2 regions of the Viridibacillus sp. FSL H8-0110 genome follow, and region 2 is predicted to be linked to the other one. Evidence: a T-box and tRNA genes for the amino acid it is inferred to sense, from the RefSeq annotation. Region 2 holds a T-box; the other holds one or more tRNA genes.
What was found. The T-box of region 2 lies ahead of alaS (alanine--tRNA ligase). A T-box ahead of a tRNA ligase gene usually reads a tRNA of that ligase, here a tRNA-Ala.
Positions count from the first base shown of each region.

Region 1: it has a tRNA-Ala gene. The T-box ahead of alaS (alanine--tRNA ligase) is inferred to sense a tRNA for this amino acid. The anticodon was not compared.

Region 1 is NZ_JBBOPJ010000001.1:851,223-854,602, reverse strand. Features, by position in the region: gene MHH98_RS04310 (TraR/DksA C4-type zinc finger protein) at 1-75, opposite strand, end outside; gene MHH98_RS04305 (MerR family transcriptional regulator) at 164-928, opposite strand; tRNA gene MHH98_RS04300 (tRNA-Glu) at 1,152-1,223, opposite strand; tRNA gene MHH98_RS04295 (tRNA-Ser) at 1,228-1,318, opposite strand; tRNA gene MHH98_RS04290 (tRNA-Asn) at 1,324-1,398, opposite strand; tRNA gene MHH98_RS04285 (tRNA-Ile) at 1,409-1,485, opposite strand; tRNA gene MHH98_RS04280 (tRNA-Gly) at 1,493-1,566, opposite strand; tRNA gene MHH98_RS04275 (tRNA-Phe) at 1,571-1,646, opposite strand; tRNA gene MHH98_RS04270 (tRNA-Asp) at 1,676-1,752, opposite strand; tRNA gene MHH98_RS04265 (tRNA-Met) at 1,756-1,832, opposite strand; tRNA gene MHH98_RS04260 (tRNA-Ser) at 1,865-1,957, opposite strand; tRNA gene MHH98_RS04255 (tRNA-Ile) at 1,980-2,056, opposite strand; tRNA gene MHH98_RS04250 (tRNA-Met) at 2,073-2,146, opposite strand; tRNA gene MHH98_RS04245 (tRNA-Ala) at 2,174-2,249, opposite strand; tRNA gene MHH98_RS04240 (tRNA-Pro) at 2,269-2,345, opposite strand; tRNA gene MHH98_RS04235 (tRNA-Arg) at 2,350-2,426, opposite strand; tRNA gene MHH98_RS04230 (tRNA-Leu) at 2,456-2,544, opposite strand; tRNA gene MHH98_RS04225 (tRNA-Gly) at 2,551-2,625, opposite strand; tRNA gene MHH98_RS04220 (tRNA-Leu) at 2,651-2,735, opposite strand; tRNA gene MHH98_RS04215 (tRNA-Lys) at 2,755-2,830, opposite strand; tRNA gene MHH98_RS04210 (tRNA-Thr) at 2,843-2,918, opposite strand; tRNA gene MHH98_RS04205 (tRNA-Val) at 2,937-3,012, opposite strand; rRNA gene rrf (5S ribosomal RNA) at 3,022-3,137, opposite strand; rRNA gene MHH98_RS04195 (23S ribosomal RNA) at 3,271-3,380, opposite strand, start outside.
Region 2 is NZ_JBBOPJ010000001.1:1,200,516-1,203,895, reverse strand. Features, by position in the region: gene alaS (alanine--tRNA ligase) at 1-1,567, opposite strand, end outside; T-box leader at 1,612-1,826, opposite strand; gene recD2 (SF1B family DNA helicase RecD2) at 1,918-3,380, opposite strand, start outside.

The sequences.
Region 1 (3,380 bases), 350 kb from region 2:
ATATTTTCTTCCCTGCAACACAAATAATTCTTGTATCATTTGATTTTTTAAATTTTGATATTTTGTGTTCGTCATTTTATTCCTCCATTAATATAACCTATTTTTATTATTTCCTATATTTTTTAAATCAAACATAAAAAAGAGTACTGCTTTTTGCAGTACTCTAAATATCCATTCCAGTATAGATTAATATAGCATCTCTTAAAAGTTGTGCTGTACCATTTTGCTCTTTATCATAATAGCTCGTGAAACGTTCATCTGCTATATACATTTCTGCAAGTCCTGCATGTGCTTCTTTACTATACTTTGGCCAATAATACATTAACCATCGCTTATGTGCTTCGGCAGCACGCTGAGCAACATCACTATCAGCTTGACCAGTTTCCATTGCTTGCTTTAATAATCTCTTCACGTCTTGCTCTAATGCTTGCACTTCTTCATATTGCTGCTCAGTCATTTGTTGCACTTTATTATTGGAAGCATCAACTGTAGTATCTCCGTAATTTTGACGTATCTCTTGACCATATTGTTTTTCATTATCTAAAATCATTTTTTCCTTTAAACCTTCAAACTTTTCTTCATTCGACATTTGAATTCCTCCATTCATAGCACTGATCGTTTTAGTTACCGTTGTTATCATGACATCTAATTGGTGGCGTTTCTCCATTAATGCCTTATAATGCTCCATTAAGGCATTCTTATAGTCAAAATTCTCGACTGTTATGATTTCTTTAATGACTTCTAACTTAAAGCCTAATTCACGATAAAATAATATTTGCTGTAACAAATCAATCTCTTCTTGCCCATAAATACGATAACCTGAAGAATTTACACGTGTAGGTTTTAACAAGCCTAGATCATCATAATAACGCAATGTTCTTGAACTAACTCCTGACAGCTGAGCAAGTTTTTGAATTGTCATTTCCATCTTCTTTCACCTCCATGTTTCTACTATATAGTTTGACGTAACGTTAAGGTCAACAGTATTTAAAATAAAAAATCTAAGTATCGGCAATCAGCCTTTACTTAGTATGTTACTTTCATTATCTGCAAAAATAGCTTTAACTCATTAAAAAAATGCCTTTTCAATTTACTTTCCAAACGCAAAAAAACCATTAGAATCAAATATGATTCTAATGGTTTTTAAAGTATGACCCCTACGGGATTCGAACCCGTGTTACCGCCGTGAAAGGGCGGTGTCTTAACCGCTTGACCAAGGGGCCTATATGGCGGAGAAGGAGGGATTTGAACCCTCGCGCCGCTTACGCGACCTACACCCTTAGCAGGGGCGCCTCTTCAGCCACTTGAGTACTTCCCCATATATGGCTCCGAAGGTAGGACTCGAACCTACGACCGTCCGGTTAACAGCCGGATGCTCTACCACTGAGCTACTTCGGAAAAATTTTAATGGTGGGCCTAAATGGACTCGAACCATCGACCTCACGCTTATCAGGCGTGCGCTCTAACCAGCTGAGCTATAGGCCCATAAAATTGGAGCGGGTGAAGAGAATCGAACTCTCGACAACAGCTTGGAAGGCTGTGGTTTTACCACTAAACTACACCCGCATCATGGTGGGTCAGGACGGAATCGAACCGCCGACACTTAGAGCTTCAATCTAATGCTCTACCAACTGAGCTACTGACCCATGATGATTAATACAATATTTTTAAAAAATGGCGGTCCGGACGGGACTCGAACCCGCGACCTCCTGCGTGACAGGCAGGCATTCTAACCAACTGAACTACCGGACCATTTGGTTGCGGGGACAGGATTTGAACCTGTGACCTTCGGGTTATGAGCCCGACGAGCTACCGAACTGCTCCACCCCGCGATAATGATATTATGAAATTAAATTTTAAAAAATGGAGGAGGAAGAGGGATTCGAACCCCCGCGCGGTATGACCCGCCTGTCGGTTTTCAAGACCGATCCCTTCAGCCAGACTTGGGTATTCCTCCAAAAAATATAACGTTGTGTAGATGGTGGACCTTGCAGGACTCGAACCTGCGACCGGACGGTTATGAGCCGTCTGCTCTAACCAACTGAGCTAAAGGTCCTTTAGTTTGGTTAGTATGGCGGCAGAGGGGATCGAACCCCCGACCTCACGGGTATGAACCGTACGCTCTAGCCAGCTGAGCTACGCCGCCATGATGGTATTAAATTTAGTAATAAATTGGTGGAGCCTAGCGGGATCGAACCGCTGACCTCCTGCGTGCAAGGCAGGCGCTCTCCCAGCTGAGCTAAGGCCCCATAGGGTTGAAAGTATTAATGGTCGGGAAGACAGGATTCGAACCTGCGACCCCTTGGTCCCAAACCAAGTGCTCTACCAAGCTGAGCTACTTCCCGTTAATGGCGCGCCCGGCAGAAGTCGAATCCACAACCTTCTGATCCGTAGTCAGACGCTCTATCCAATTGAGCTACGGGCGCATTTATATCACTTATATTATATTAAAATATGGTGCCGAGGACCGGAATCGAACCGGTACGGTAGTCACCTACCGCAGGATTTTAAGTCCTGTGCGTCTGCCAGTTCCGCCACCCCGGCATATTTTGGAGCGGAAGACGAGGTTCGAACTCGCGACCCCCACCTTGGCAAGGTGGTGTTCTACCACTGAACTACTTCCGCAATATGCTGATAAACTTAAAAATTATGGTGCGGGTGAAGGGAGTCGAACCCCCACGCCTTGCGGCGCTAGATCCTAAGTCTAGTGCGTCTGCCAGTTCCGCCACACCCGCATATAATGTTTTTTAAAAATGGTGAGCCATGTAGGATTCGAACCTACGACCCTCTGATTAAAAGTCAGATGCTCTACCAACTGAGCTAATGGCTCATATAAAATGAATGGTGCCGGCGAAAGGAGTCGAACCCTCGACCTACTGATTACAAGTCAGTTGCTCTACCAACTGAGCTACACCGGCATTGTTTATTTAAAATAATGGTGGAGGATGACGGGATCGAACCGCCGACCCCCTGCTTGTAAGGCAGGTGCTCTCCCAGCTGAGCTAATCCTCCATATTGTTCGCCTAGCAACGTCCTACTCTCACAGGGGGAAACCCCCAACTACCATCGGCGCTAAAGAGCTTAACTTCCGTGTTCGGCATGGGAACGGGTGTGACCTCTTTGCCATCGTCACTAGACTATTTTCTTAAGGACAAGAATTATTATAACATATTTTTTAAAGTTTAGCAAGTGTTTTTTGCTATTTTAGAAAAGTTTTTTTCTTATTCTCTCAAAACTGGATAAATTACATTGAAGTTCGTTAAGTAAAATTTGGTTAAGTCCTCGATCTATTAGTATTCGTCAGCTCCGTATGTCGCCACACTTCCACCTCGAACCTATCTACCTCATCGTCTTTGAGGGATCTTACTTACTTGCGTAAT
Region 2 (3,380 bases):
CATCTTTAATTGAAGCAGTGAATGAGTCATTTGAGATCGTACCAAGGTCAGCAATTTGACCACCTGACTCTGCATAAAATGGCGTTTCCGAAAGAATAACTAGAACTTCTTCACCTTCAGAAGCTTCTTTCACTTCTTGTCCATTTGCTACTATTGCAACTACTTTTGAATGAGTTGTTAATGTTTCATAACCAACAAATGTACTTTCTTGGTTTAAATTAGCTAATACCTCAGATTGAACATGCATTGAATCGACGTCTTGACGAGCTGCGCGAGCACGGTTACGTTGTGCTTCCATCTCTTTTTCAAAACCTTCGTGGTCTACAGTCATATTTACTTCTTCAGCATATTCTTCTGTTAATTCAACAGGGAAACCATAAGTATCATAAAGGCGGAAAGCGTCTTTACCTGGCACGATAGTTGAGTTTGCAGCTTTTTGTGTTTCAACTACTTCATTAAAAATAGCTAAACCACCGTCTAATGTTTCGTGGAAACGAACTTCCTCATTTTTAATAACACGTTGGATGAAATCTTGTTTTTCTTTTACTTCTGGATAGAAGTCCACCATAATTTCGCCCACAGTTGGTACTAAATTATACATGAATGGTTTTTCGATACCTAATTGTTTTGCGTAACGAACGGCACGGCGTAGTAAGCGACGTAATACATAACCACGTCCTTCGTTTGATGGAAGTGCTCCATCACCTATAGCAAATGCTACTGTACGAATATGATCAGCGATTACTTTAAACGCTTCATCTTTGTTTACATCAACATGATATTTTTCACCAGAAATACGTTCTGTATGCTCGATAATTGGTATAAATAAATCCGTATCAAAGTTTGTCGGTACATTTTGTACAACCGAAGCCATACGTTCTAGCCCCATACCAGTATCAATATTTTGTTTTGGTAGCGGTGTGTATGTGCCATCAGGATTATGGTTGAACTCTGAGAATACAAGATTCCAGATTTCTAAGTAACGTTCATTTTCTCCACCTGGATATAGTTCAGGGTCTGATTCGTCTGCACCGTATGATTCTCCACGGTCATAGAAAATTTCTGAGTTTGGACCACTTGGACCTTCACCGATATCCCAGAAGTTTCCTTCAAGACGAATTAAGCGCTCCTCAGGAATGCCGATTTCATCTTTCCAGATTGTATATGCTTCAGTATCTTCAGGGTGAATAGTAATTGAAAGTTTTTCAGGTTCAAAGCCCATCCATTTTGCATCAGTTAAGAACTCCCAAGCATAGTGGATAGCTTCTTTTTTGAAGTAATCACCGATAGAGAAGTTTCCTAACATTTCAAAGAATGTATGGTGACGTGCTGTTTTACCCACGTTTTCGATATCGTTTGTCCGGATAGACTTTTGTGCATTTACGATACGTGGATTGTCAGGAATAACACGTCCATCAAAGTATTTCTTTAATGTTGCTACTCCTGAGTTTATCCATAATAATGATGGGTCATTAATAGGCACAAGTGGTGCACTTGGCTCTTGTTTATGTCCTTTTTCTTCAAAGAACTCAATATATTTACGACGAATTTCTGCTGCTGTTTGCATTTGCTTATTCCTCCTTTAGACAATAAAAAACCTTCATCCACTATAAAAGGGACGAAGGTTGAAAATTCGCGGTACCACCCTAGTTACAATAGACCGGTCTTGCGTCTATTGTCTCTTCATTAAGCCTTAACGCGGCAAACGACAGGGATTAGCTGTACTCGGGATGAGCTTTCCAAAATGTTTTGTGAAGGTTCTTGCAGCCTAGGAACCTCTTTCTGTGCACATTACATAATGTACTTTTATCCTTCGTAGTTTTAAGCGATATATATATTGTTAGTTATAAATATTCGAAAACACGATTGTCTTCAAATATCGACTCAATCTTATTTTAAAAAAGGTCTTTGTATCTGTCAAATCTCTTCTTCAATAAAATCATAAGGACTAATTCCCTTCATGCCGATTAATGGGTGAATATCTAAATAATTTTCAGTATTCAGAGATTGAGATTCCATGGATAGTTGCACTTCTTGTGGTATGAAAGTTGATTCTGACACTTGCGTCAATTCTGGCTCAACAGAATCTTTAACCGCTTCTAGTACTTCTTCTATTTGAAGGCGCTGTGCTAAAGTAGTGTTTCTTTGAAGATCATCTGTTCTTAGCATACCATATTTAAACACATCAATTTCACCACAAAGTATGAGGAAGTTTTTTGCCCTCGTAATTCCTGTATACAACAAGTTTTTACGCAACATTTTAGAATAACCACGTACTACTGGCATAATAACTGTTTGGAATTCACTGCCTTGTGATTTATGAATTGAACAACAGTAAGCAAGAGTGATCTGATTCAAATCACCGCGTTGATAAGTTACTTCAATGCCATCATATGAAGCTACAAGTAAGTCTTGTTTCTCAATTGTCTCATTCGCTTTGATAATGCTAATTACTTCCCCCATATCACCGTTAAAGACATTGCTATTTGGTTGATTGACAAGCTGTAAAATTTTATCTCCAATACGATACGTCACATCACCAAATGTTATTTCCTTACTCTTTTCAGTTTTCTTCGGATTAACAAGTTCTTGAATCATTTTATTAATAGCATCAATACCTGCAGGACCTCTATACATAGGTGCTAAAATTTGCACATCATGAATGGAGAAACCTTTTTTCACAGCACTTGATACGACTTGTTTGATGACATCAGCTACTTGGTCGGAGCTAGCTTGGATAAAAGACCGATCGGATGTTTTAGCAAGCATATTTTGCGGCATCTCGCCTTTTTTCATTTGATGGGCAAGTTCAATAATAGATGATCCGTCCGCTTGTCTATAAACATCTGTTAACTCAACAGTTGGAATTGCTTTAGAAGCGAGTAAATCTTTTAGCACTTGTCCAGGACCTACAGGTGGTAATTGATCTTGGTCACCAACAAAAATAACTTGGCAATCATCGTTCAACGATTTCAACAACTGGTGAGCGAGCCAAGTATCAACCATCGACATTTCGTCAACTATGATGAGCCGCCCTCCAACTTCCTTCTCCGTTTCCTCTTCCTTTTCTTGCCCCGTGAAGCCAAGTAAACGGTGGATAGTCATCGCCGGTAATTCAGTTGATTCACTAAGACGTTTTGCAGCTCTTCCTGTTGGTGCCACTAACACGATTGGAAAAGGCTCGTCTTTTTCTACATAGTCTTTTGGATTCAAAGTTAAGCCATGAAGCTCTGCATAAACGTCTACAATTCCCCGAACTACCGTCGTTTTCCCTGTACCAGGTCCACCTGTTAATATCATAACCGCTGAGTTAATCGCCTTCTCAATGGCGTCCACTTGCGTTTCTGCGTATGAAACACCAAAACGTTCCTCAGCATCAC